2 regions of the Blautia obeum ATCC 29174 genome follow, and region 2 is predicted to be linked to the other one. Evidence: predicted binding sites of a transcription regulator. Region 2 holds the regulator's gene; the other holds the start of a gene.

Region 1 (15,096 bases), 620 kb from region 2:
ACTGTGATATCCAGTTTCTTTGCTGTTACCATTATCATATTTCATTGTTATGCCGCCTTTTGTATCACCCGGTTTGTAATAGTAATATCCTGTGTACGTATTATCCAGCTCATCCTCTCGAAAATCCCAATATGTTCCATAATTGTAATACAAAGCATTTCTGAACGATGCTTCATTAAAATACTCTGCATATAAAATTGTGCCATCTTCCTTATTAAAAGATACCTCCAGAGAATCACCTGATTCTGCATATTTTTGAAGCACAACATCTGAATCAAATGCAATATTATAATTCCTGCTTTTCGGTGTACCATTATATTCTTCTGCTGTATATTCCACACTGTGTTCTTCTATTAGTTTAAGAAGCTTATCTTCTGTTGTTTCTTTATTAATTTCCAGAAATATCTTTTGCAAAGCATCATATTCCTGCGTTTCCTCTGCTTTTGCTTCATTTGTTGAATCTGAAGCAGCCACGCTCCAGCATGAAACGGAAAAAGCAAGACCAGTTGCAATCCCTGTGGCAACAATTTTTAATATATTTTTTCTGATTTTCATTTTCATACAGTCCCTTCTCTTACCTAATTTCCGTTTTCTTCCCAGTAGTCATACGCATCATCGTATCCACCATCATAATCTCCGTCTCCAAATTCATCAGCCCAATCATCGGCAAAATCATCCGGGTCATCATAGTTACTGACATCATACGAATCACTCTTCCAGGAAGAATAGGAATTACCATTATATTTTCTTGGTACAGGTGTAGGAGTATTTCTCCTCTTTGGTGTATAATGATATTTTTGTGATTGGTTAAAAAGCTCAAAACTGTTATAAATTCTTTCACCATTGGAACTGCCTGAAGATTTCTTTTTGCTGTTTTCATAAATACTATTAATATGATCCCAACAGTACTGTGTTCCCGCATCTTTTAGATTCCAACACCCCGGCATTTCACAGAAACTATCATATATCTTCAAGCTCACAATCATCAGCAATAATAATCCCATGGTCACTGCGTATATTATTTTGAATTTCTTTGATTCAAAAAATGGTGGTAAAAACACATAGATTGCCCCCTTCTCTGTCGATTTACTAAATAATAAACTTTTGAGTATTCTAGCTTGCTACTTAACGAAATTCCACCGCACATGAATAATAATGAATTTCATTTTTTATTGATACTTCTCTTCCATGAGATTCCAAATACAAAAAGGATGCCAAAAAAATAGAGCGTTTTTTTCTGTTCAGTGCTTATGCTAAAATTTATACATCCACTTCTAATAAACTGAATAAGTTTTAAGATCTCGATAATTTGCAGATAAATATTCACTTACTTTATCTACTCTAATAAATTTTTGTTTTTTCCATTCATATATTTCGAAATAATCATTGATTTTTAGACATAAAAAAGTATCTTTGCCAAACATTAACTCATCCCTATAAGTCAATAAATTTTTAAACGCATTTAAAATTCCAGATACTACAAACACATTTCCCTCTGTGATATTGCTTACCGATGAATCGATCTTTTTTGCACTTCCAAGTCTGATTGCACGTATCTTAGGATTAGAAATCAATCGCTCCAACGCATTATCAACTGCCAAATTAGCTTGAGATGCAACTAAAACACGCTTATTTCGTATAACCAATTGATAAATTGCCTCTGCAATAACAGTTGTTTTCCCTGTTCCGGGAGGCCCCTGAATTAAACATACATCCGGAACAGACAATATTTTTTCTACCGCTTCTTTTTGTTTTTCGTTGATATCTGAATTCTGCCATGTACTTATTTTCTTGATTTCCTGTGGCGTTCTTGCTTTATTAATGTCAAAAAGCCATTGATCCAGTCCCTGTGAAGCAGCCTTTCCCATAACAAGATTGTTGACTGCACCTTTTAAACGATGAAGCAATGCAAAATCTCCAATTTGCGATGTTGCAATATAGCCATCTGCGTAAAGCTCTCCGGCCATTGTTTCCTCTACATCATCCTGAATGCTTCCCATTCGGCGTATCTGACGTTCAATCATTGTATTTGCATTCACTGTGAATTCAAAAACCAATTCCATCACATAAGGTTCAAAATAATTTCGATTAATTCCAGAAATCAGGGATCTTGTACCTGAATCTCGGTCATTCTCATATTTCTTTGCATAATCCTTTAATGTATCCCATTCATATGTTTCAAGTATTAAACTAAGCACAGTCATCACAAAAAACGTGCACAAAAAAAGACACCAGCCTCCCAGCCAGTGTCTTTTCAAAAACTTTCTTATTCATTCTTTCTACGCCATCATCTCATACGATCCCACCATCACGGGCATGGTCACGATTGACAACAGCGTCGTCAGAACATACAGTGAACTGGCGTATGCCGCATCTTTATCGTAGAGCTGTGCCATGGAGGTGACAGTCGCACAGGCAGGTGTTACAGATGCCAGATACACGGTCAGGAGAATCTGTTTTGCATCCATTATTCCGATAAATGCACAGATTATTTTCATCAGGAACAATACAAATATCGGATATACAATAAGTCTTAAAGCTGTAGAAACATAGTTTCTTTTTCGGTTAAAAACAGTTTTAAGCGGTACTTCTGCGATGACCATCCCAGCCAGCAGCATGCCAATTGGGCCGATCATATTATTCATCATATTCATGACATCCTGTACACCGGATGGCAGCTGGATTCTGCCAATAAACAGTACTACACCTACTATAATGGAGATGATATTCACATTCAGAAGTACCTTTTTCCATTCCAGTTTATCTTCTTCGCAGAGCATATTTTTGCAGTGTGTCCAGATTAATATAAGCTGTACTGCAATGTATGCACTTGAATAAATAACGTACTCCTGTCCGAGAAGTTCCTGCACCAGCGGAATGACAAGAATACCGGCATTTGAGTAGATTACGGTTGCCCGTTCAATTGCATCAAGATGCAGGATATTTTTTAACAATGCTGTAAGAATCAGGAATAAAATGTGTACCGCCACTGCTGCCACGCATGCCAGAATCAGACCCTTCTGGACATCTGGTGTGTATTTCACCTGAAATGCATTAATAATCACACACGGAATGACCAGGTATACCATGATCACAGATACGCTTTTGCTCTCTGAGGATTTCATAAGTCCTGCCTTTACGACTGCATATCCCATAAGCATGATTGCAAACAACTTCGCGATTTCTTCCATTAACAATAAACTGATTTCCATTTCTAGCCTCTCTTCTCCGTCATAAACTCCCGTACAATCTCCAGTCCGCCACTTGGTACGCAGAACTTCTCTCTGCTCTTCTGGCACTCTGCATAGGTTTCTTCCAGGGCAAACCATTCCACGGCCTCGACTTCTTCTTTCTGCAGAACCAGATCCGCGATATCTACCGGTTGATCATAGATATATACAAAAGCCAGTTCTTCATCTCGAAACATTTTGCCATGAAATTCTTTTGCAAACGAAATCGGGAATGTTCCGGCGAATACAAGCTGCTCCGGTGTGGCTTGTATTCCAAGTTCCTCTCCTAACTCGCGAAGTGCTGATTCCAGTGGTTCATCGCCTGCCTGGATGTGTCCCGCCGACGAAGTGTCAAATTTTCCCGGAAAAGAGTCTTTATTCATGGAACGCTTCTGAAGCAGCACTTCTGTTCTTCCATATTTCTCCCGTATGATCCATATATGTGCCGTCCTGTGTGGAATGCCTTCCGCATGCGCTTTCTCGCGGGTTACAGTCTCGCCGGTCGGATTTCCCTGTGTATCTATGATGTCAAATATTTCTTCCATTATCTTTGCCTTTCTCTGCCTGTTTTCCGCAACTTATCTCGAGTTCATTTTTCATCTGCGCGCGTGCTTTCCGCGCGATTCCGGAATTGCTGTTCATAATGCTTGCACGTGTGATCTTGTCGTTGCCGAATTTCTGTCGGATTTCGTCCATAGTTGCGTCCAGTTTTCGGTGACGTTCTTTCTTTTCATTATCTTCAAAAAGTGATAATTGCTCGAAGCTCTCGTCTGTAAGGTTTGTAAGTGCTACTCCGATCAGTCGGAGCGGTTCGCCTTTCCAGGATTCTGTAAAGAGTTTTTTCGCGTTCCTGAAGATTTCATCTGTCATATCCGTTGCATTGGAAAGTGTTGTCTGGTGCGACTTATTTTTGAAATCAAGCGTACGGAAAGTTACTGATACAGAAGTACATTTTTTTCCTTTTCGGCGCATTCTGGTGGTGACCACATCACATTGCTCCAAAAGAATCGGAAGTACCTGCTCTACTGAGACAATATCATCATTAAACGTTGTTTCTACACTGAAGCCCTTGGCTTCTTCAGGCTTTGCTTTGACTGGTGATTCATCGATTCCAAGCGCGTATTGATGCAGCTGATGTCCGGCTTTATTCCCTAATAATGCCTGTATTTCTGACTCACTTACATGTGCCATATCACCAATCGTGCGAATTCCGGCCTCTGTCAGTTTTTTCTCAAAAGCTTTTCCCAGAAACAACAGATCACGCACCGATAACGGCCACATCTTAGTCGGGATTTCCTCTGGAAAAAGTGTATGTACCTTGTCCGGTTTCTCAAAATCGGATGCCATTTTGGCCAGCAATTTGTTTGTAGAAATTCCTACATTAACTGTAAATCCCAGTTCGTCCCGTATCTTATCTTTTATCTCATGTGCTGTTTTTATCGGGTCTGGATAAATCAATGAAGTGCCTGTCATATCCAGAAAAACTTCATCTATAGAAAAGGATTCCATCACCGGTGCATACGACGCGCAGATTTCTTTAAATGCCCTGGAACATTTGATATACAGTTCAAAATCACTTTTTACAATGACGAGCTCCGGACATTTCCGAAGTGCCATTGCCACCGGTTCACCTGTCGTGATCCCATATTTTTTTGCCGGTATGGACTTTGCCACAACAATTCCTGTACGCTTCTTCGGATCACCGCCAATACATGCAGGAATATCTCTTAAATCTGACAGTCCCTGCTTCACTCTTCGTGCTGACTCCCATGAAAGAAACGCACTGTTGACATCTATATGAAAGATTAAACGGCTCATTTTTTGCCCACGTCCTATTCTTTCTTCTGATATTTCGTTCTCAAAAGCCACTTCTGATCGATCACTTTTATTTCATTTCCAAATCGAATATGCAGGGTCACAGATCCTGTCGCCTGCTCGATTTTTTCTATACAGCCTTCTCCAAACTTGGGATGCTGTACCTGCTCCCCGACCGTATACTGAACGATACTTGCCTGACTGCTTTTGTGTTCCTGCTGCCTTCGGTAGGTATCCCGTATCGCCACTGTCTTATCATGAATCGGATTTTTGAGTTTCTTTTCATAGTCATGTTTCATCAACGCTTCGCCAGCTTTGTAGTATGGTGTCGGCGCCGCTCCGACCAGGGAACAACAATATTTCCAGGCACTTCCATGAAGTCCCGGCTGCCACTGATATTCCCTTGGGATTACAATATGATGTTCCATATAATGGGCATACTCATGTTTATAAAGGTCCATACGGTCTTCTTTACTCAGGGGATTTTTTACTCCATATCCCACAAAAAGCAGAGAAAAATGGAAGTGTTCTTTTTCATGATGTCCGGTTCTTGTATAGGATCCCAGTGCATCTGTTTCAAATCCAAAAGTGATTGGAATCTGTGCCCCGCGAAGATGAAATTTCTTATCCAGTTCACGGTATAATGCCCGGATCTGCGCAGTCAGAATCGTAGTTTCTTTTTGTAAGGATGCATATAATTCTGTGTAATCTCTGTCACTCATATCATCTTATTATTTAAGGAAATATTTTCTCAGAAGGTACGTTGGTGTACAGCTCCATGCATGGCAGTAACTGTTTACGATACTGCTTCCATATGGAGACTCTGCCGGATTTTCCGGATTGTAGAGCTCCCAGAAAGTATCCGCACCGTGATTGATCATGCCGCCCCAGTAATATTTCATATAATCCATTGCCTGGTCTTTTTTGCCGCACATCAAAAGTGCTTCTACATAATGATGGTTCATGTATGGAGAGACCATTGCTTTTTCCGGTTTCAGCTCATCCAGCTTATCAAGCATTGCTCTGCCTTCTTCAATGCTGACTGCACCTGCAAGGATCAGCCATACCTGACTTGCGTAGTTGATCTGTTTTTCTTCGCCACTTACAAACAGGCCTGTTTTCTCATCCAAAAGATATTTTCTGACTGCTGCAGTCTTTTCTTCTGCTTCTTTTTTAAGCTCTTCTGCTTTTTCTGTATCACCAAGGATTTCTGCGATTTTCTGCACTTTCTTTGCGCAGTAGATATAAACACCCTGCATAGCTGTCTGTTTGTTCAGGCCTTCGGTCCAGTCAATGAATCCCCAGAAACCTTCACCGTTTTTCATAAGATTTTTTTCGTCAAACTGCTCGCCTGCGATCTCAATCTGGCGATATGCACATTCACTTAAATCCTGCAGAGTATCTTTATCGCCGGATGCTTCATAATAATCTAGAAGTGTTGCACCAAAGAACATGGAATAGTCCAGAAGAAAGGTATCATCTACGATGAATTTCGGCTCTGTAAACAGGCATGCACTTACCTGACCATTGTCTTTTGTCTGCCCTGCAAACAGGTACAGGCATCGTTTTACGAGATCCATGTTATGGAATGTTTCATAGTTTGCAAGTGCCTGAAGTCTTAAGTCTCCGAGCCACAGACGGCGGTCTCTCTTCGGTCCATCCTCAAATACGGACTGCATGCAGTTGTGCAGGGTACGAAGGCTGACCCTGTCCAGTTTACGGATTATTTCGTCATCACTCTCTACCGGTTTCACATCTTCCATGCGGACTGAAGAAACACTGGTGCAGTATACATCTTCCACTACCATCTGCCATTTCAGAGATGTGTCGATTGCCTCGATCTCCATATAACGAAATGCGTATCTTCTTGGAAGTTTCAATTCTGCCGGAAGGACATCGATATGGATAAATTCCTCCTGAATCCATCCACGGCTGATCCATCCGTCATAATCTTTTGAATCCTCGGTCATTTCTTTTGCGATCTCACCGAATTTCAGTCTGAAAAACGCCGGTGAATCCTGCGGACTTCCTACGGAATTCAGTTTCAGAGTCACATAGCCTACCTGATGATCTCCGAAATCCAGGCAGATTTTATCCCCTTTTGCAAGATGACAGGAAGAAAGATTCTCAATCTCATCTCTCTTATGGACTTCCGGAAAAATCTCTTCTGTTTTTACAATATCTACTATAGCAACAGGACGTACCACTGTCTCGATAAGTTTTGGCGTACATGCCTCTGCTTTTTTTACAAATTCATCATTGGTTACTCGAACCATATTTAAATCAATACTTACTGCTGGCATTATGTCATTTCCTTTCTAAATTCATGCAGACTGAATCTGCAAAATATCAAATTATTTTACCTTTTATTGTAAAATAAGCTATACCATTGCGTCAATATTTTTTACCTATCTTTCTCTTTACAAACCTTTCACGCTGACGTATTCTATAACAGGATGAAGAAAATATAATGTATTATTGAGGTTTTATTATGTCTGAAAATACGCAAAAAAAGGCCCGTTCCATTGAAATGGTAACGGGTTCTTTATGGAAAAATATTATTTTATTCAGTATTCCGCTGATGTGCTCGCAGCTTCTGGAAGTTCTCTTCAATTTAAGTGATGTCGCTGTTGTTGGGCGTTTTGCAGATTACAAGGCACTTGGTGCCGTGGGATCTACCACTTTGCTCGTCACATTGTTTGTCGGATTTCTGATTGGTATGGGAAGTGGAGTCAATGTCCGTGTTGCCCACGCACTTGGTGCCGGAAAGCACAAAGATACCGTGGAAACAGTCCACACAGCACTTCTTTTGTGTATGATGATGGGGCTCCTGATCGGAGCCGTCTGTTTCTTCTTTTCCGGGCGCATGCTCATGCTTTTGCATACAAAAGATGATCTGATCGGACAGGCATCTCTGTATCTGAAGATTTATGCGATCGGGCTTCCGGCCATGGGAATATACAACTTTGGTAATGGTGTCTTAAGTGCCCGTGGCGAAACAAAACGTCCACTTTATTATCTGGCGATTGCCGGTGTTTTGAACGTCATTCTGAATTTATTTTTTGTTATCGTACTTCACATGGCAGCAGCCGGTGTTGCGACTGCCACAGCAATTGCGCAATATGTTTCTGCCGGACTGATTCTGATTCACCTGCTCCGTCGCAAAGATGAATGCCGTGTTTCTTTAAAAGACATCAGATTTCACAGACACGCCGCCATTTCTATTCTGATGCTTGGTATCCCGGCCGGAATCCAGAATGCAATTTTCGCAATTGCCAATCTGTTTGTACAGACCGGTGTTAATTCTTTCGATACTGTCATGGTTTCCGGAAGTACTGCGGCTACAAACGCTGACACACTGATTTTTAATGTCATGTATGCGTTCTATACCGGATGTTCCAGCTTTATGAGTCAGAACTACGGTGCCAGAAACAAAAAGCGTGTGCTCAAAAGCTATTTCATCAGTCTGTTTTATTCATTTACAACAGGCTTGATCCTTGGTCTTCTGCTCTTTATTTTTGGTCATCAGTTCATGTCTCTGTTCGCCACAGACGCAGCGGTTATTGATGCCGGCATGCAGAGAATTAAGATCATGGCCTTTTCATATTGTGTGTCCGCTTTTATGGACTGCACAATTGCAGCATCCCGCGGTCTTGGAAAAACCGTCATTCCTACGATCATTATCATTCTGGGATCCTGTGTTTTCCGTATTGTCTGGATCTACACCATTTTTGCCTGGATTCATACAATTCCGGCATTATTCCTTCTGTATCTCTTCTCATGGATCATCACATCTATCGCAGAAATCATTTATTTCATAATAATCTACAGGAAGCTGTGATCCTGTAGATTATTTTTTTCTTTTCTTCTATATTAATAAGTAGGCTTTGTCATTTCTCCTTCATAACTGTTAAATTATTATCATTTTTTAAAAATTTCACTGTTTTTTTATTGCTTTTATTGATGAATTATGTATAATTAACTCTATGAGAAGTTGGAATGTTCCACTTCTTAGAGGTTAAAGAAGCCAGCATATAGATGGCCCTATTAAAGAAGAGAGGTAAATGTAAGATGGCAAAAATCGATTTAACTAAGTATGGCATCACAGGAACAACTGAAATTGTGTACAATCCTTCTTACGAAGTATTATTCGAGGAAGAGACTAAAGCAGGTCTTGAAGGATTTGAAGTAGGCCAGGAGACAGAACTTGGCGCTGTTAACGTTATGACAGGTATCTACACAGGACGTTCTCCTAAAGATAAATTCATCGTTATGGATGAGAACTCCAAAGATACAGTTTGGTGGACTTCTGATGAATACAAGAATGACAACCATCCTGCAACACAGGAAGCTTGGGATGCTTGTAAAGAAATTGCAAAAAAAGAACTTTCCAATAAGAAACTTTTCGTAGTTGACGCATTCTGCGGTGCTAATGCTGATACTCGTATGGCTATCCGTTTCATCGTTGAAGTTGCTTGGCAGGCACATTTTGTTACAAACATGTTCATCCAGCCAACAGCTGAAGAGCTTGAAACATTTGAGCCAGATTTCGTTGTATACAATGCTTCTAAAGCAAAAGTTGAAAACTACAAAGAACTTGGTCTGAACTCTGAGACAGCTGTAATGTTCAACATTACATCCAAAGAACAGGTTATCATTAACACATGGTACGGTGGAGAAATGAAGAAAGGTATGTTCTCTATGATGAACTACTTCCTGCCACTGAAAGGTATCGCAGCTATGCACTGCTCCGCTAACACAGACCTCAACGGAGAAAACACAGCAATCTTCTTCGGACTTTCCGGAACAGGTAAAACAACTCTTTCCACAGACCCGAAACGTCTCCTGATCGGTGATGACGAACACGGCTGGGATGACAACGGCGTATTCAACTTCGAAGGTGGATGCTACGCTAAAGTTATCAACCTTGACAAAGAATCTGAGCCAGACATCTACAATGCAATCAAACGTAACGCTCTTCTTGAGAACGTAACTGTTGATGCAAACGGAAAGATTGATTTCGCTGATAAGAGCGTTACAGAAAACACACGTGTTTCCTACCCGATCGACCACATCGAAAAAATCGTTCGCCCGATTTCTTCTGCACCGGCAGCTAAGAACGTAATCTTCCTGTCCGCAGATGCATTCGGTGTACTTCCGCCAGTATCTATCCTGACAGAAGCTCAGACACAGTACTACTTCCTGTCTGGATTCACAGCAAAACTTGCTGGTACAGAACGTGGAATCACAGAGCCAACACCTACATTCTCTGCTTGCTTCGGCCAGGCATTCCTGGAACTGCATCCTACAAAATATGCAGAAGAGCTTGTTAAGAAAATGGAAAAGAGCGGAGCAAAAGCTTACCTCGTTAACACAGGATGGAACGGAACTGGAAAACGTATCTCCATCAAAGATACCCGTGGAATCATTGATGCTATCCTGAACGGAGATATCAACAACGCTCCTACAAAGACAATTCCTTACTTCAACTTCGAAGTTCCTACAGAACTGACAGGTGTTGATACAGGAATCCTTGATCCACGTGACACATATGCAGACGCTGCTCAGTGGGAAGAAAAAGCTAAAGATCTTGCTGCAAGATTCATCAAGAACTTCGCTAAATACGAAGGAAATGCTGCTGGTAAAGCACTTGTTGCTGCTGGTCCTCAGTTATAATTTCATATTAAATAACAAAATCCAGGGGCTGCCGTTTAACGACAGCCCCATAATTTTTATCTCCCGGTGAGATACATTTTATTTAAATATGAAAAAGAAAATACTACGAAACGAGATGATGAGACATGAGTTGGTATAACGAAGCTATTTTTTATCACATTTATCCACTTGGCCTTACCGGTGCTCCCAAACAGAATGAGTACACAGAACCGGTACATCGCCTGAACACTCTTCTTCCATGGATCGACCATATCAAAGAAATCGGATGCACAGCCCTGTATATCGGACCGCTCTTCGAAAGTGTCGGCCATGGCTATGAGACAACAGATTACAAGAAACTGGACTCCCGTCTTGGAACAAACGAAGATCTGACTGCTTTTGTAAAAGCCTGTCATGACAAAAAAATCAAAGTAATTTTTGATGGTGTATTCAATCATACCGGACGCGATTTCTTTGCATTCAAAGATATTCAGCAGAATCGTGAAAATTCCAGATATCTGAACTGGTATTGTAATGTAAATTTCTGGGGAAACAATGAATACAACGATGGATTTTCCTATGATAACTGGGGTGGATACAATCTGCTTGTCAAATTAAACCAGAGAAATCCAGAAGTTCAGGATTATATCTGTGATGTGATCCGTTACTGGGTTTCTGAGTTTGATGTAGATGGAATCCGCCTGGATGCTGCCGATGTACTGGATTTTGATTTCATGCGTGCGCTCCGCCGTACTGCTGAAGAAGTCAAACCGGATTTCTGGCTGATGGGCGAAGTAATTCATGGAGATTACAGTCGCTGGGTAAATGGAGAGACTCTGCACAGTGTTACAAACTATGCTCTGCACAAAGCACTTTATAGCGGACATAATGATCACAACTATTTCGAGATCGCCCATACGGTAAAATATCTCCAGAATATGGGAAATCTGGATCTTTATAATTTCGTTGATAACCACGATGTAGAAAGAATCTATACAAAGCTATCCAATAAGGCGCACTTTACTCCGGTTCATATTCTGCTCTATACCCTTCCGGGCGTTCCAAGTATTTATTATGGTTCTGAGTTTGGGATCGAAGGACGTAAAGAACGCTCTTCCGATGACAGTCTGAGACCAGCACTTAATCTTGAAGATTACGAATCTGCCCTCAGTGATAATCCTTGCACTGCTCTCATTGCAGCTCTTGGTAAGATCAGACAGAATACACCTGCTCTGAGCTATGGAAGCTACACAGAACTGCAGCTTACCAATCGTCAGTTTGCATTTGCACGTGATCTGGACAGCGTGCGTGTGATTGTGACTGTCAACAATGACGACAACGATGCCTGGATGAATCTTCCTGCCGGAAATGCTGTTGAATATATTGGCACACTGACCGGGCAGAAAGTTTCTGTAGAAGGTGGACACATCAATGTACGCGTGGGTGCAAACAGTGGCGAAATCTGGGTACCATCAGAAGAAACATCTGTTCCTGAAACATTTTCTGAAAACAAGGACTCTATCGTTGAAGAAACACCTGTTACTCAGGAAGAAGTCAAAAACGAAGGCTCTGCAGAAACCAAAACAGCCTCAGCTTCCTCTGTACCGGAAGCTGCAAGTACAAAAGAAGACACCGATAGAACTCCTGCCTCTACTGAAAAGGAGCCTGTCAATTTCGATCCGAACAAAGCTCCGGAAGACATGTCCATCGAAGAGCTCCAGGCTGGCATCCTCGCAAAGATGGCAAACAACGGTCCCGTCACCGATCAGATGAAGAAAACAGTTTACGACAATATATGGCACGATTCTCTGGTCAACTGGCTCAAGAGCTTCTGCTGATTCATATTATAAAAGGCATACTGCATCGCAAATCGACAATTCTTTCTTAAGCGATGCAAAAAAGAGGAGTATCTCACACAATTTTCGTGTGATTACTCCTCTTTTCTTTTATATTGCTCTGTTATGCACATTCCCCGTCAGTCTCTGTCGCAATTCTCCACCGAGCATCGTCACAAATACACTTACCGCAAATACAGAAATGCATCTGTCCAGATAATCCGTCAGAAACTGTACTGCAAAGATACTTCCGGTCAGTCCAAGCGGTGTTCTGGAAAGAAGCTGGACCAGAATCGAAGATCCTGATGAGGTCACACCTCCAAATAATACTGCATTGATCACAGAACTTACAATCGTTCCCGGTACAGTGATCAGTACTGCAGCAAACAGCACTTTTACTTTCTTTACGGATAACTTACGAAAAACAAGTCCACTCATGATACCTGTGATCATACCCACAGGTGCAAAATATAACGAATAGATATCCACTGTCATACCCATAAAAATTCCACTGATCAGGTTCGGCAGCATACCAAACCACGGTCCCAGAACTGCACCTGTCAGAATAGTTCCAATGCTGTCCAGATAAACCGGCAGTTTCATAAAGAGTGCAATCTGTCCCCCGACAATATTGATTCCTACTGCCAGTGCCACCAGACAGATCTGGTAAACATTGATCTTGTTTTCTGAATAATCTTTTTTGTTTCTTTTCATTGTTATCTTCATTCTGTCACCTCTCTACAGCTCATGCAGAAGTTTAAATTCATCCTTCTTCCATCTGCTTCCATCATTTTTTCTGAGTACACGTTCCATAAAGAATGCAAAAAATCTTTCAGAATCTGTTTCTGTAAGAATCCTGCTATTCGGTTCTTTTTTCCAGAAGTTCATAGAATCTACAACAGTCTGACCACGACAAACTCCGTCAGTTGCAACGACTGTAAAGCTATCAAATCCATCGCACATGGATCGGTCAATAAAATATGCCACTGCCAGTGGATCATTGATCACGCAACCAATAATCCCCTCCTGTTCCCAGTGAAAATCCATATAAAATCCTGTGATCTTACGAATAAATTCTCCCATCTCCGGATCCAGGCGGCACATATATTCCAGCCTGTTCGGTGTCAGGACAATTTCACGCGTTACATCCAGTCCAATCATATGAATCTTGCTTCCTGCCTTTGCAAAAAGATCATACACAACGGCAGCTGCATCCGGATCACACCAGTAATTATACTCAGCTACCGGCGAACAATTTCCATGACTCTTGAAACTTCCTCCCATGGATACCATCTCTTCTACATTAGCGATCAGTTCCGGCTTTCTCGAAAATACTTTTGCTAGATTCGTCATCGGGCCAAGTGCGATAATGGATATTTTTTCTCTCTCCAGAAGTTCTGCCAGAAAATCAACTGCATTCTTCTTCTCATATTCACCTTCCACTTCCGGAAAAAAGCTTTCTCCAAGTCCATCCATCCCATGGGTATCCCTCGCATCAATATATTCTTCCCGGAGCGGAACTTCTTCTCCAATATAGATTGGAATATCCATTCTGCCAAGCTGCTTCAGAACCTTTCGTGCATTAGCCGCCCCCATATCAGATGGCACATTACCTGATACTGTTGTGATTGCCAGAATATCAAGTTCCGGAGAATTTGCAGCAAGCATGATCGCAAGTGCATCGTCAATTCCCGGATCACAGTCTATAATAATTTTACGCATAAAAAAACTTCCAACCTTTCCTTCTTCCAGGTGATTTTTATAAAAATCCTCCACAGAAAAAGGTATCGACGATCGGAAGATACCTGCATGACCTAGTTTTTTATACTGGGAGGGTTTCGAACCAGTTATGAAATTTATAAAACATTTCATAAAAATCTACTTATGAAACTTTTTGTAGTATAACAAAAAGGACTCCGGAATGCAAGTATATTTTTACATTCCGGAGTAAAATTTTAGTTACTGTGTATGAAATAAGTATTTACCGATTTTATTCAAATAACTTCTTCACCATATCCGCGTCAAAAATCACAGAAGATACATGATTTACTTCAATCTGATACAGAGCATTTGCAGCAATGTGTTCTGCCGCCTGTTCCAGATCACGGATACCGGTCGTATCAGCAAACTGATCGATCACTGCATCAAGTCCATCCGGAGCCACTACGCACTCTTCTTCTTTGAGACTCATGCGTTTTAATACTTTCGGAAGTGCAAATTTGGAGAAAATAACTTTCTTTTCTTCTGCTGTGTAATCCGGAAGTTCAATGACCGCAAAGCGGGACATTAACGGAGCACTGATCTGTGCTTTGTCGTTGGCTGTCGCAATCGGATAAACACCGCCAGTCGGAACCATACATTCCATATAGTTATCTGTAAATCCAAGGTTATCAAGGAGTGTCAGAAGTACATCCGCCGGATTACCATTTCCCTTGCCATTGGTTGCCTTATCCAGCTCATTGATAATAAATACAAGATTGGACTCGCCTGCCATGGAAAATGCTTCCATAATGATTCCAGGCTTTGCATTGGCATAGACACGGGAACTTCCGGTAAGCTGC
Region 2 (15,096 bases):
AATATATTTAATGGAATATAACATAGATTAGTGATATGCTTTATAAAATAATTAATACATATGAAATTCTTTGTCGGGAGGAAAAGTATGAGAGAAAAGGTGCTTAATGTAATTGGTAATAATCTGGAAACTGTAATTAAAGAAGATTTAAAAAATATTGTCACAAATAAAAAAATGGAAAAAGAATTTCTAGAATGTGGAGATTTTATAGGAACGTACGAGAATTCTTTTGACAATGCGCTTTTAGAAACATTCTCGAGAGAAAATTTACAAGTAATTTATAGAAAATTGAAAGGGGTAAATGGATATGAATATATTGAAAAATTGAAACTATTTCTTGAAAAACTATGTGAGGAATATCAAGTAGAGGGCAGGGATTATTTTATTGAACAGTTTATAAATATGTTTAAAGATTGCATTTATAGAAATGATAGAACATTAGCACAGGAAATTTTTTCGGCAGATTTTAGAGTGGATATGAATCAGAATTTTGCAATTGCACGTGAAAGGATAGATCTTCTTAATAGTAAAGTAGATTTATTGTTTGTGTCGATGAATAAGGATTCATACAATAATGCGCAAATTCCATTGCCTGATAACAGGGAAATGCTGAACAATGAAGAACAAAACTTGCTGGAATGGAAATTGATTCATCCGAAGAGAGATGATTCTAAGGATAATATAAAGGAAAGAGTAAAGTATTTAACTGTTTTATGGAAAAAAGAACGACAAGCTGTTCCTGGGTGGTATGTGATTCCTAAAAATAAGAGAAAGGAACTGGAATTATATACACGAGAATATGAATATATTTATAATGAAGATATTCTTTCTTTTAGAGAATTATTTGAATTTGCGCATGAAGTGATATGGCGATTTGAAATGGGGTTTATGAAATATTCTATGAAAATGCAGAATAGAATACATGAGATTTGGATGTGTGCCAGTGAAAAGAATGATTTTTTGAATAATACAGAAGTAAAAGGAAAGTATTTTTTTATAGGACAAGTACTTTTGCGTATGTATAGAGAAAACATGATGGATGAATTATGGCATTTGATATATGAAAAGTTAGAAAAATGTTCTGGATATATAGATACAGGTAGGGATGAATTGTACCTTGAAAAAATCAAGTATTCATTTATGAAAATGAACATATCAGAAGTGTGCATATTATTAAATGATAGATCTAGAATCAATGAAAAATCTTATAGTGTGCGAATGCAGATAGTTGGATTAAAAGCTGAATGCGGAATGTTAGATGATGCGGTGAAAGAATTGAATTTTTTGGAGAGTGCACTGGAAACAGAGATAGAGAAAGAGAAAAAAAATTCTAAACAAAAGGCAGGAATGGTCTATTATTCTTCTATTTTAGCTTGTAGTTATTTTTTACACAGATTTATATATCAGGCAATAAATCTACAAACACGTGATGAAACATTTAACAAACTAACGAATAAGGTTATGTTATATCAGCAGTACTTCGATTATGAGAAAGAAAGAGATGAATTTTATAAGGATTTATTTAGAGAACAGAAGAAAATGCGAAAAAAAACGCCTTTCGAATTAGGAAGAATAAATAGGATAATTTGTCAAGGAGGTAGGGTGCCGGGAAGTGGATATCAGTTTTATAGAATGTTGGATCGAACAGCGATACCCCTGCATATGAGATGGGTTCGATTGCTTGATGCAGATGAGTCGGATTTTATACTGAATTTAATAGATGATCATCCATATATTGGATGGTATATGTTGCTTAGATTGGGTGAGAGTGACACAACAAAAGCAACATTAACGCGGAGAGAATGTATAGAAATTATTAGAAAAGATGGAAGTTATGCACGAAACATATTTTCTTATGTATATAAAGCTGTGGATATAACTGTTGGTAATATCCAAGAAAAAGCAGATAGTATTTTTGGAACTGCATATGAACATATACTTTTAAATGGATTGGAGATTTTACGTAGATTTGCGTCAATAGCAAATATAACTGAACAGAAGAAATTAGTAGTATTGATGATAAAGATTATTGATGCAGATGTGGTTAGGAGATTCAGAGTACTTAATGACTGGATAAGACAAGTTATGAATGTGCTTGATGAACGTGTGAAAATTTCTATGCTGAATGAATTATTACAATGTTCGGGAAGAAAAAGAGCGACGTGGCATAATGAACCTGAAGTAGATCCGTTTGATGTGTTTACATGTAAAACGGTAGCAATAAATGATTACCAAAAAATAGAATTAGAGCCATGCTGGGTAAATTCTATGTTGGATAGTTGTCTAAGTGATGAACAGCAAAGAATGCATTATATACCAAGATTGGGAAAACTTGCCGAAGTTGGGATGCTGACATCAGAACAAAGTAAAAAATTTGGTGAGGTTTTATGGGAGAATATGGGAAAAAATGATTTTCCGTTAAAAGACACATATTATTTATGTACATATTTAAAATGGCCATATCCTGAAAATATAGATTTAGAAGCAAGAATAAAGAAAAGCATTTTGTCAGAAGCAGCTTTTGAGAAAATAAGAAAAGAAACATTATTATCTATTATACCAGATGTAAATAGAATGTTTTGGGAAATCAGAAATATCAATGATGAACGGACAGATTTCTGGAAAGAGACGGAATTGAAATTTTTGATAAAGGAATTAAGGAAATGCTGGATAACATTGAAAAATGAATATGAAATAAAATCGCACAAAAGTTTTTATGAAGATGAATTTAAAGAGGAAACAAGAGCATTAATAAATGTATTTTCTTCTTTTGAAAGGAATGCGATGCAGAGACTAGATGAAGTGGAAAAAAAGAAAATATTTCAAATGATTGATGAGATGGAAAAATATGATATTCCCTGTATTGAATTGCATGTATTAGCTGCTCCGGATGATGAAATAAAAAATATAGTAGAAAGTATAATAGAAGGATTTAAATCTGCACATTCAGATATTGAAACATCTGCAATGTGTGCGGTTAGAGTTCTCCTAATGTCGGATGTAGAAGAAAAATATATAAATCAGATATGTAATGAAATGCTTATACTTTGTAGATTTCGAAAGGAACCAGGATTATCAGACTACTTGATTGCATTATATAATACAATGTATCTTCATAAATTGAAATTAAATAAAAAAACAATAAAATTGATGAGCGCTGCGTTGACCGAGTTGGCGGAGTGGTCAGATTATTCAAATCTCGATGAAGATGTGGAAGAAAAAATAAAAAATATTATTGATATCAGAAAGAATAGTGCAGGCCTTGCTAATCAACTATATTTATATGAAGAAGGAGAAAATATTGAACATTCAAAAGGTGCATTAATCTGGAAAGAGATATGTCGAGGTGAAAAATCCTGTGTTGAATTTTCAGAGGTGAAAAACAATTGGTATTGAATGAAAGGAGAAAAGAAAGATTAAAATAAAAATTATTATTAAAATTATTGAGAAACATAATATGTTGGATTTTTGAAAGGATATATAGTAAGATATAAGAAATATATTTTCACAGGTGTAAGAGGTGAGATGTGAATGGGAAATTACCTGAATCCGGGGAGTCAGGCATTCCAGATGATTTTGGAATCGGAGATTTTTGTTGACAAAAGTGCTTTAATTGCGGTGACCAAACAGATATGCGCGCACGATGCAGCGATATATGTGTGTGAGTCGTCCGAGAAGATTTGGTAAATCAACAGCGGCAGACATGCTGGCAGCATACTACGGGCGAAATGAAGATACATCAGTTTTATTCGAAAAATTGAAAATCAGTCAGGAACAATCATACCAGAAACATTTAAATAAATATGATGTGATTAAAATTAATATGCAGGAATTTTTGAGCATGAGTGAGAGCGTTGAGGATATGTTGAGTATTCTGCAAATGAGATTGATTAAAGATTTAAAAAGTGCTTATCCGGAGGTTGTCAGCAGTGACCGTCTTATATTTGCCATGCAGGATGTTTTTGCAGAGACAAAATGTCAGTTTGTTATATTGATTGACGAATGGGACTGCCTTTTTCGAGAATATAAGCAGGATAAAGAAGTACAGAAAAAATATCTGGACTTTCTCAGAATGTGGCTGAAGAATAAAGAATATGTTGCGCTTGCTTATATGACAGGAATCCTTCCGATTAAGAAATATGGTTCACATTCTGCATTAAATATGTTTTCTGAGTACTCTATGCTTAACCCACGTGAAATGGCAGAGTTTTTCGGATTTACGGAAAAAGAAGTTCAGGAGCTTTGCAGCAAATATGACAGAAGTTTTGAGGAAACAAAAGCATGGTATAATGGATATGAGTTATCTGTTGTGGAAGCACAGAAACTAAAAGTTTATGCGATGTATAATCCAAAATCTGTAGTAGATGCCATGCTCAGTGGGATTTTTGACAATTATTGGAACCAGACAGAGACGTACGAAGCATTAAAGGCATATATATGTATGAATTTTGATGGACTCAAAGACTCTGTTATAAAAATATTGGCAGGTGATCGGGTACAGATCAATACAGGTACGTTTTCAAATGATATGACATCATTTCAAAGCAGAGATGATATATTGACTTTGCTTGTGCATTTAGGATATCTCAGTTATCATTGGCCGGATAAAATAGTCGCAATTCCTAATAAGGAAGTATCTCAGGAATATGTCAATGCTATCAGTACGATGGATTGGAATGAGGTTATTCATTCAGTAGAAGCTTCCAGAAAATTGCTTTAGGATTTATGGAGTATGAATGCGGATGCTGTTGCAGATGGAATAGACCGGGCACATCGAGAAATTTCAATATTACAGTATAATGATGAAAATTCTCTGAGTTGTACGATTAACCTTGCCTTTTATTTTGCAAGGGAATATTACACAATTATAAGAGAATTGCCAACAGGAAAAGGATTTGAGGATATCTGTTTTGTGCCAAGAAAACTTCATGCAGATAAACCGGCAGCGGTAATCGAGTTAAAATGGGACAAAGATGCAGAAGGAGCTATTGCACAGATAAAAGAGAAACGATACGCAGAAGCATTGAAAGAGTATCACGGAAACCTGCTCCTCGCGGGAATTAATTATGATAGAAAAACGAAAAAATACAGTTGTGTGATAGAAAAGTATGAGATGATATAAAAATACCACCGGTTAGTCAGCGTATGGAGATGACTGACAGGTGGTGTTTTACAGGAGAACAAAAGATGGAAGAGAAAAATACAGACAAACTTTTGTTTCCGCTATCTTATGATGCGGATTTGAAAGAAACGGACGATTTAAAAATATACTATCAATATTTGGATGAAGCATTTGCTGAGCCGCGTATATGCAACATGGCGGTATCTGGCAGTCATGGAATCGGTAAGAGTAGTATTTTGCATTCGTATGATAAGAAACGACAGCAAAGACGGGACGAAGAGAAGAATGCTTTTGAAAAATGGATTTTCAAAATACCGGTTTTGAGAAAATGTAAAAAACATAAACGGCAAAAACAGACAGAGCCTCATTTTTTATATGTTTCGCTGGGAAAATACATAAATGATGACACTGAGAAAGAATCAGAAGAGAAGAATATTATCGAACGACGGATTCTTCTTCAGATTTATGCTCGCTTTCATAAGAGAGATATTGAAGCAGGAAGATTTGATATGATTCAGGAGCCGAGTTGCTTTGGAAGGCTTAACGCCAATCTGGGCGGATTGCTGATATTAATGATATTGTTACTAATCTTTTACCAGCCTTTGGGAAGTTTGATAAAATCAGTTGTGGGCAAAAGTTGTCTGTTATTAAAATGGAAAACTCAAATTCATATTTTCCTCTATCTGATTGTATTTGTAGCAGTCGTAGTGATTGGCCGACATTTGATTTATTATATGCTGACACAGATGCGCCTGAAAAATATAGCTGTGAAATCAGACAACACAGAAATTGATATCGAAAGAAGTGCATGTGAGGATTATCTGGATCTATATGCGACGGAACTTATTTACTGTCTGGAACAAATTGCGGATAAAGTAGACCGAACAGTAGTGTTTGAGGATATGGACCGTTTGAACCAGAAGGACTGTATAGAGATTTTCTCACGTTTAAGGGAAATCAATTATATGCTCAATCAGAGACTACAGGGGGAAAAATATGTTCGTTTTATATATGTGATTAAGGATGAGGTTCTGAATGAGCTGCAGCATGCGAAGTTTTTTGATTATATTCTTCCAATAGTTCCAGGAATGAATAAAAGAAGCTCCGAAGATATCTTCCGGGAAAATCTTAAGAAAGTAAATAAAAAACTTAGAGAGCTTTACGGAGAAGCTTATGAGGAAGCTTATGGGGAGATACTTATTAATACAATTTTGTTTTATACTGAACGTTCGGCAGAAAAAAGTCTGGTTTATATGGCAGCCCCATATATAAAAGACTATCGTATGCAATATGCGATTTTGAATGACTATGGTTTATTCTTTGGATTATATTATAAAAATAATATTAAAAGGCTTAAAGTAAGTAAATTTAAGGATATGGCTGAACAGATATTAGCATTAGCTATATATAAAAATATTTGGCCTCAGTATTATGGAAAGGTAACATCGGGAGAAAGCATTGAACTTTTTCCTACTAATGTGGCAAAAAATAAAAAACTTGCGGAAGTACTGGTTGACTCACGATATCAATTTTTGACATATGAAAATTTGTGTTATTTAGGATACAGCCGAGACAAATTGATTTATAATATAACGAACTATATTAAGGGAGGAAAAGTATATCGCAATCAGATTGAGGTGATAAGTTCATTTCCGGGTGATGAAGTGCATGTTGCGGCAATTAATGAGTTTGTGGATTTGGAAATACCCAAAAATGAAACTGACAGTAACATTGAGGAAATTTCAAGATTGTTGGCAGAGATTGTACGATATTATGTGAGATGTGATAGAGTTTTTGAAAGTAGGGTGTTAGATAAAAGAGATATTCATTTATGTTTAAGAACGTTAACTTTTTTAGATGAAGAGGAATGGTGTGAATATATAAATAAGGTTAAAAATGAGGTTTATTGGTTGTTGGATCCGGAAGCAGGTGATATATTTGATGTATTTAAAAATTGTTTGAATGTCGAATTTATTGCAACCAGAACTGACTGGACCGAAAAAGAAATTGAAATCTTCGTCTATGGAACTAACGATACTGAAAAATATAAAGGGATTCGTTTACATGCAAAAGATTTCGATGGAAAGCCGATGGTGATTGACTTGGAGGAGAGTATACGTCAGAGAAAAATCCAGAAAGTTGTTCCAAATATAACAGCATAGAATTACTTTCAGATGTTATATTTGAATTAAATGAATTACCAGATAATTACAATGATATTGCAGATAGCATATTAGTTCCAATGGCAAGAGACTCTTTGTTAAATTCTTTGGATGACATTTTGGTTACTATGGGATATAACAAAATGGGATTGGCGAAGAAAATGCAGTAATTTAAGCAGATCGGTGATGAAATTACCTATAAGACTAATGGAGATCTTGAAGTAAAAGTTAAGATTGATGCTGCAAAAGAAAAGAAAGCAGAAGATCTGCTTCTGATGCTGGTTGATCCGGAAACAGGAAAAGTTGTATTTATCACAATTGATGAAATTGACCCTGTAACAGGTGAACTTAAAGTTATACTTCCATTCCTTGGAGCAATCACACTTCTTGATAAAAGCGCTGTAGATGAAAATGAAATTGAAACACAGACTACAGATGCAGGAGCTGCAGATACTGAAACAGCTGCAGAATAATGTGAAGGGATACTTGTATGTCACAGCATAAACACAGACATAGAAAGAGCTTTTTGTCTTCGGCAGGATATTATATTCTGGTTGTCATTCTGATTGTATGCCTGGCAATGATGGTGAAGGTAAACAGATCCAAAAGAGCTGAGCGTGATGATTATAAGGCGACTCTTTCAAAACAGGAGACGGTAGAAGATCTTGGAAATATTACAATTACAAAGCCAACCGATGCACCGGAGGATGCGGTAGTCAGAAATACAGAAGACAATACCGGAGAAGACGGTTCAGAAGAAGGCAGTGAGCAGACCCCGGCAGAGGATAAAACGGAATAGCTGTTGGTGAATGATTATTTATGATAAGAGAAAGTCGAGAGGCTTTCTCTTTTTTTTCAGGTTTTCCGCTTTTTATCTTTCATCCACATCTGGATATATTCCATCTGTTCCTGGTCGGATATTTCCTGTGATCCGGGGTCATTTCCGGCGGCGAGGCAGCAGAAGAGCACAAATGCCTGCAGGCAGAAAAACACAATAAGTGCTACAATGATCAAATTCCGCACCCCCTTTCACTGAAACTGGAATATATTAATATAGAAACCTTTATCTGGAGTATATGCATGAACGAGTCATTTTATACAGGAAAGGGAATCGGAGTGGCAATTCTTGACACGGGAATCTATCCGCATATAGATTTTGACAGCAGAATCTGTGCTTTTGCGGATTTTATTGCACATAAAAAAGTTCCATATGACGACAATGGACATGGAACCTGTGTAGCCGGAATTCTGGCCGGGAGTGGCAGGGCCTCCATGGGAAAATATAAAGGGATGGCACCAGGCAGCAGGATAGCAGCGCTGAAAGTACTTGATCGGTTTGGAAATGGAAATAAAGAAGATGTCCTGCAGGCTTTTCGCTGGATTTTACAGAACAGGGAACGATACAAGCTTCGAATTGTTAATATTTCTGTGGGAACGACTTATCGCACACGAAACGAGCAGGATGTACTGGTGCAGGGTGTGGAGAAATTATGGGATGAAGGCCTGGTGGTGGTTGCGGCGGCAGGAAATCAGGGACCAAAGCCGGGGAGCGTGACGGCACCTGGATGCAGCAAAAAGATCATTACGGTGGGATCCAGTGATATGCTCTCGGGAAAGCGGGCAGTATCCGGGCGCGGACCAACATTTGAATGCGTGTGTAAACCGGATCTGGTGGCACCGGGACGGCAGATTATGGCATGTACGCCGGGAGCTGGAAACCTGTACAGCATGAAAAGCGGCACATCCATGTCAACACCGCTGGTGTCCGGTGCGATTGCGCTGGCACTGGAAAAAGATTCTCTGCTTTCCAATGTAGAGATTAAAATGATGCTGCGAGACAGCTGCGATGATATGGGACTGCCGAGAAACCAGCAGGGATGGGGAAAGTTCAACTGCAAAAAGTTTTTGGCATTATAGGAAAACTACATTATTGTATAAACAAAAATGCATGATTTTACCATAGTAAAGGCCGAAAGTATTGACGGAAATCCTTTTTTCGGATAGAATAATAGGAAATTGGTCATTGTTTACAGATAATTATAAAGAGAATGACCAGTGACAGAAAATCAGATATCAGACAAGGGAGACGTATTATGGAAAAAATTCAAATGACGACACCGTTGGTAGAGATGGACGGAGATGAGATGACCAGAATCCTCTGGAAAATGATCAAAGATGAACTTCTTCTTCCGTTTATTGATCTGAACACAGAGTATTATGATCTTGGGTTAAATTATCGTAATGAAACAGATGACCAGGTTACGATCGATGCTGCCGAAGCAACTAAGAAATATGGTGTTGCAGTAAAATGTGCGACGATCACACCAAATCATGCACGTATGGACGAATATGATCTCAAGAAGATGTACAAGAGCCCGAATGGTACGATCCGTGCAATCCTTGATGGAACAGTATTCCGTGCACCGATCGTTGTAAAGGGAATTGAGCCATGTGTACGCAACTGGAAGAAACCGATCACACTTGCGCGTCATGCATATGGAGATATTTACAAGAATACAGAGATGTACATTGACAAACCAGGTAAGGTTGAGCTGGTTTACACTTCAGAAGACGGTGAAGAGAAACGCTCCCTTGTACAGGAGTTCAAAGCACCGGGAGTTGCGATGGGCATGCACAACATGACTGCATCCATTGAAAGCTTTGCAAGAAGCTGTTTTAACTATGCACTGGATACGAAGCAGGATGTATGGTTTGGTGCGAAAGATACAATCTCCAAGACATACGATGCGAAATTCAAAGAAGTATTCCAGACGGTATTTGACACAGAATTTAAGGACAGATTCGAAGAAGCAGGACTTACTTATTTCTACAGTCTGATCGATGATATCGTAGCGCGTGTTATGAAGGCAGAAGGCGGATTTATCTGGGCATGCAAGAACTATGACGGAGATGTTATGAGCGATATGGTTTCTTCTGCATTCGGTTCTCTTGCAATGATGACATCAGTACTTGTTTCTCCTCAGGGATATTACGAATATGAAGCAGCGCATGGAACAGTACAGAGACATTATTATCGTCATCTGGAAGGAAAAGAAACTTCTACCAACTCTGTGGCAACGATTTTTGCATGGACAGGAGCTCTTCGTAAACGTGGAGAATTGGATGGCAATCAGAAACTGGAAGAGTTTGCAGATAAACTGGAAAAAGCTACCCTTTCCACGATTGAAAGTGGCAAGATGACCAAAGACCTTGCACTGATTACAACGATTGAGAATCCGACTGTACTGAACAGCCGTGATTTCATCCTTGCAATCAGAGAATCTCTGGAAAAAATGCTTTAATATACGCACAAAAGAGCCATTGTATCAATTGCGATACAGTGGCTCTTGTAATATGGGAGAGAAAATTGCAGTTATGCAAGTTCCTCCCATTTTTCATATAATTCTTCAAGTTCTGCCTGAATCTTGTCTTTTTCGCGGCTCAGTTCCGCACAGCGTCCTACATTCGTACAGACATCCGGAAGAACGAGAGTGTCGTCGATCTCTTTATCTCGTGTTTCAAGTTCCTCGATGCGTTTTTCGACTTTTTTAAGTTCGTTTTCCTGTTTACGCTTGCGAGCCTGTTCTTCTTTTTGCTGCTGCCAGGTGAGTTTTCCCTCAGAAGGTGTTTCTTCATTAACTTCTTCGGTGGCTTCCTGTGCAGTCGGAGCATATTTCTCAGTCAGTTCTTCTTTTTTCTCCAGATAGTAGTCGTAATCACCGATATAGTTGACAACTGACTGATTTGTCAGATCAAGAATGCGGGTTGCAGTCTGGTTGATGAAATAACGGTCATGAGAAACGTACAGTACCGTTCCGGTGTAGCTGTTCAGGGCTTCCTCCAGGATTTCTTTGGATGCGATATCCAGGTGGTTGGTAGGCTCATCGAGAATCAGAAAGTTTGCTTCTGAGAGCATCAGTTTTGCAAGAGAAACACGGCCTCGTTCGCCACCGGAAAGAGAGGAGATCACTTTGAATACATCGTCTCCGGTAAAGAGAAATGCTGCCAGCATATTACGGATCTGTGTCTCGGTCAGTGTCGGATATGTGTCTGAAATTTCCTCAAAAATTGTTTTTTCTGCATGAAGTACATGATGCTCCTGATCATAGTAACCAATCTGCACTTTGGCACCCAGAGAGAAGCTTCCGGTGTCTGCATCCAGAAGTCCGTTGAGAATCTTGAGCATTGTAGTTTTGCCGGTTCCGTTGTTTCCGATCAGTGCTACGCGCTCGCCTCGTTTGATCTGGAAAGAAATATTGGAAAAAAGTTTCTGCTGTGGGAAACTTTTGGCGAGATCTTCTACGGTAAGGACATCGTTTCCACTGACCACGCGTGGCTCAAGAGAAAGACGCATCTGGCTCTGGACTTCGATCGGTTTGTCGATCCGCTGAATCTTATTCAGCATCTTTTCACGGCTCTCTGCACGTTTGATGGATTTTTCTCTGTTGAAAGATTTCAGCTTGACGATAACGGCTTCCTGATGCTTGATCTCGCGCTGCTGGTTGAGATATGCCTTGTACTGGGCATCACGAAGCTGTGCTTTTTTCTCTGCATAAGCGGAGTAATTACCGGCATACATACGAACCTGTCCGGCATCGATCTCGATGACTTTTGTGACAACTTTGTCCAGAAAATAGCGGTCATGAGATACAATGAAAACAGCACCAGGATAATTGAGAAGATAAGTTTCCAGCCAGGCAATGCTTTCCATATCCAGGTGGTTGGTAGGCTCATCGAGCAGAAGGATATCTGGTTTGGAAATCAGCAGTTTACCGAGGGCAACACGTGTTTTCTGACCGCCGGAAAGAGTCGCCACCTGTTTGGTAAAATCCTCTTCTGTAAATCCGAGACCATTCAGAACACCCATAAGTTCGCTTTTGTAGGCATAGCCATTCTCCAGTTCAAATTCATGAGTCAGGCGGGTGTAGGAGTTCATCAGGCGGTCAAGTTCTTCGCCGGAAGCATTTTTCATCTGGACTTCCATGGCACGAAGGCGTTCTTCCATATCGATGATATACTGTTTGGTGCTTAAGAGTTCTTCATATACAGAAAGGTGTCCCTGCACATCCTGATACTGGGCGAGGTAACCGATGCGTTTGTCCTTGGCAAGAACTACCTGTCCGGCATCTGCATGGATCTCTTCCATTATAATGCGAAGAAGTGTGGTTTTGCCGGCACCGTTATTACCGATCAGAGCAGCTTTTTCGCGTTCTTCTATATGAAAAGAGGCATCTTCCAGAATCACTTTTTCACCGAAGGATTTGGAGATACCCTGACATGATAAAATCATAGTTATTCCTCCGAAGTAAATATACGGTATGATTATAAAAGCAAAAATGGCCTTTGTAAAGGAAAATCAATGAAAATTGTACATATTTGACAACATTGATTGACAACAAAATGTCAATTCGTTATAATTAACGAGAAAGTGTAAGGAGGGACAACGGTGGAAGCAAAACAGATTTCAAAAGCTGTGATTAAGAGACTGCCACGTTACTATAGATACCTTGGTGAACTTCTGGAAGACAATGTAGAGAGAATCTCTTCCAATGATCTTAGTAAAAAAATGCGTGTTACAGCGTCTCAGATACGTCAGGATCTGAATAATTTCGGGGGATTTGGACAGCAGGGATACGGTTATAATGTAAAATATCTTTATACAGAGATCGGTAAGATCCTGGGGCTGGATATCGTGCATCCGATGATCATTGTAGGAGCTGGTAATCTGGGGCAGGCACTTGCCAATTATGTTGAGTTTGAGAAGAGAGGATTCAAGCTGGTCGGTATTTTTGATGTAAATCCGGTACTTGAGGGAATTGCGGTTCGTGGGATTGAGATTCAGATGATCAGTGATCTTCCTTTCTTTATGAAAGAAAACAATATTGAGATCGCAATTCTGACATTGCCGAAGAATAAGGCACGTGATATGGCGGAGATTCTGATCGAGAACGGAATCAAAGCTATCTGGAATTTTGCACATATCGATCTGGATACTCCGGATGATGTGATCGTGGAGAATGTTCATCTTTCAGAGAGTCTTATGACATTATCCTATAATCTCAGTCAGTATCGTCAGGAACATATAGACGATGAGAAATAAGCAGCACTTATAAAGTGATGGCAGGACGGACAGACAGGCTGTTACCCGGCTCCTTATGGCAAGGAGGCTGCGTAATGGCCTTTTATGCTAATTATGGCAGGTGAGGAAAAAGAATGAAACAGATTGTGACCTGTAAAGAAATGAAAGCTCTTGATGGAAATATGATTGAGGGAATCGGGATTCCGTCCTGTGTCCTGATGGAACGGGCAGCTCTGAAAGTCGCAGAAGAACTGGAACGGACGCTGGCAGACAAAAAACAGGAAGAACGGATTCTCTGTGTCTGCGGAAACGGGAACAACGGAGGAGATGGCGTGGCTGTTGCCCGTATTCTGAAACTGCATGGTTATCGTACAAGTCTGTATCTGGTGGGGAATCCGGACCACAGGACTGTGGAAATGCAGCGTCAGCTGGATATTGCAGCTGCCTGTCAGGTGCCGGTTGTGAATAACCTGGAAACAGAGGAATATACTACTATAGTAGATGCCATTTTCGGCGTTGGGCTGAGTCGTCCGGTCGAGGGCAGTTACAGAGATGTGATCATGGCACTGAATCAGTTGAATGCCTGGAAAGTGGCTGTTGATATTCCGTCCGGAGTAAATGGCGATACAGGAGCAGAACTTGGAGTTGCTTTTCATGCAGATCTGACAGTGACATTTGCATTTCGGAAAGCAGGCCTTTGCCTGTATCCGGGCAGGAAATTTGCCGGTAAAGTGATCGTTGCGGATGTTGGCATCTACGCGAGTGATAAGGTGAAACCATATTTATGGCAGACAGAAAAAACAGATATTCATTTTCTGCCGGATAAAATTGTTGATGGAAACAAAGGAACTTTTGGAAAGATTCTGGTCGTTGCCGGAAGTCCGGGCATGTGTGGGGCGGCTTACCTCAGTGCGTCGGGAGCTTTTGCAGTGGGCATCGGAATGGTGAAAATCGTTACGGCAGAAGAGAATCGGATTCCACTGCAGACAATGCTGCCGGAGGCGATGCTTGACTGTGGCGATGATTTTGCAAAAGATCTTGACTGGTGCGATATTGTGGTGATCGGCCCGGGAATTGGAACTACGTACCAGGCTGCCGAAAAAGTACAGTGGTTTCTGGAGGCAGCATCAGGAGCTGCTAAACCAGTCATACTGGATGCAGATGGGCTGAATCTGCTGGCACAGCATCCGGAATGGAAACAGTATCTTACGAGCCACGTGGTCATGACACCACATATGGGTGAGATGGGACGGCTGACAGGAAAAAAGGTCAGTGAACTTCAAAAAGACCGTATTGCAGCAGCGAGGGAGCTGGCGGCAGAGACCGGTGCGGTTTGTGTGCTGAAAGATGCATGTACCGTGACGGCAGCACCGGATGGAAATACCTGGATCAGTCTGGCGGGAAATCCTGGAATGGCGACTGCGGGAAGTGGAGATGTTCTGACCGGAATTCTTGCAGGTGTGCTGGCAATGTTCCTGAATAAAAGGACGGAACTGCCGGATACAGGCAGACAGGCTGCGTTGGGAGTACTGCTTCATGGTATGGCAGGAGATCTGGCAGCGAAAGAAAAAGGAACAGCAGGTATGAAGGCCGGAGATATTGTACGAGGAGCTTCAGAAGTTTTGAAAAATAAATAGAATACCGAAATATCTGAGCAGATCAGGCAGGAAGAGGAGGGTATTATGAAAAAATTTGAGAGAGTTAAAGCAGTAGTATCACTGGATGCCATTGCT

Evidence for each region. The regulator Rex, encoded in region 2, represses fermentation and respiration genes when NADH is low (regulators of the CRP and FNR family bind a similar motif). The targets are predictions, from matches to a motif close to ATTGTTAANTANTTAACAAT.
Region 1: a site for Rex is predicted at 8,952-8,971, ahead of pckA (phosphoenolpyruvate carboxykinase (ATP)). Genes of this name have one in related genera too.

The regions. Positions count from the first base shown of each region.
Region 1 covers NZ_CP102265.1:1,033,232-1,048,327, reverse strand. The annotation lists gene NQ503_RS04990 (hypothetical protein) at 1-561, opposite strand, end outside; gene NQ503_RS04985 (hypothetical protein) at 579-1,061, opposite strand; gene NQ503_RS04980 (AAA domain-containing protein) at 1,275-2,258, opposite strand; gene NQ503_RS04975 (AEC family transporter) at 2,280-3,212, opposite strand; gene NQ503_RS04970 (NUDIX hydrolase) at 3,215-3,775, opposite strand; gene NQ503_RS04965 (DNA polymerase Y family protein) at 3,759-5,048, opposite strand; gene NQ503_RS04960 (hypothetical protein) at 5,063-5,767, opposite strand; gene NQ503_RS04955 (alpha-L-rhamnosidase-related protein) at 5,777-7,348, opposite strand; gene NQ503_RS04950 (MATE family efflux transporter) at 7,537-8,886, shown strand; gene pckA (phosphoenolpyruvate carboxykinase (ATP)) at 9,117-10,721, shown strand; gene NQ503_RS04940 (alpha-amylase family glycosyl hydrolase) at 10,847-12,538, shown strand; gene NQ503_RS04935 (ECF transporter S component) at 12,647-13,261, opposite strand; gene NQ503_RS04930 (nucleoside hydrolase) at 13,274-14,257, opposite strand; PreQ1 riboswitch class I at 14,344-14,388, opposite strand; gene NQ503_RS04925 (AAA family ATPase) at 14,526-15,096, opposite strand, start outside.
Region 2 covers NZ_CP102265.1:1,655,646-1,670,741, forward strand. The annotation lists gene NQ503_RS07810 (hypothetical protein) at 88-3,396, shown strand; gene NQ503_RS07815 (AAA family ATPase) at 3,644-4,720, shown strand; gene NQ503_RS17620 (PD-(D/E)XK nuclease domain-containing protein) at 4,733-5,122, shown strand; gene NQ503_RS07820 (YobI family P-loop NTPase) at 5,188-7,284, shown strand; gene NQ503_RS07825 (hypothetical protein) at 7,560-7,757, shown strand; gene NQ503_RS07830 (hypothetical protein) at 7,775-8,083, shown strand; gene NQ503_RS07835 (hypothetical protein) at 8,140-8,298, opposite strand; gene NQ503_RS07840 (S8 family peptidase) at 8,365-9,201, shown strand; gene NQ503_RS07845 (NADP-dependent isocitrate dehydrogenase) at 9,378-10,586, shown strand; gene abc-f (ribosomal protection-like ABC-F family protein) at 10,658-12,574, opposite strand; gene NQ503_RS07855 (redox-sensing transcriptional repressor Rex) at 12,731-13,384, shown strand; gene NQ503_RS07860 (bifunctional ADP-dependent NAD(P)H-hydrate dehydratase/NAD(P)H-hydrate epimerase) at 13,498-15,000, shown strand; gene alr (alanine racemase) at 15,046-15,096, shown strand, end outside.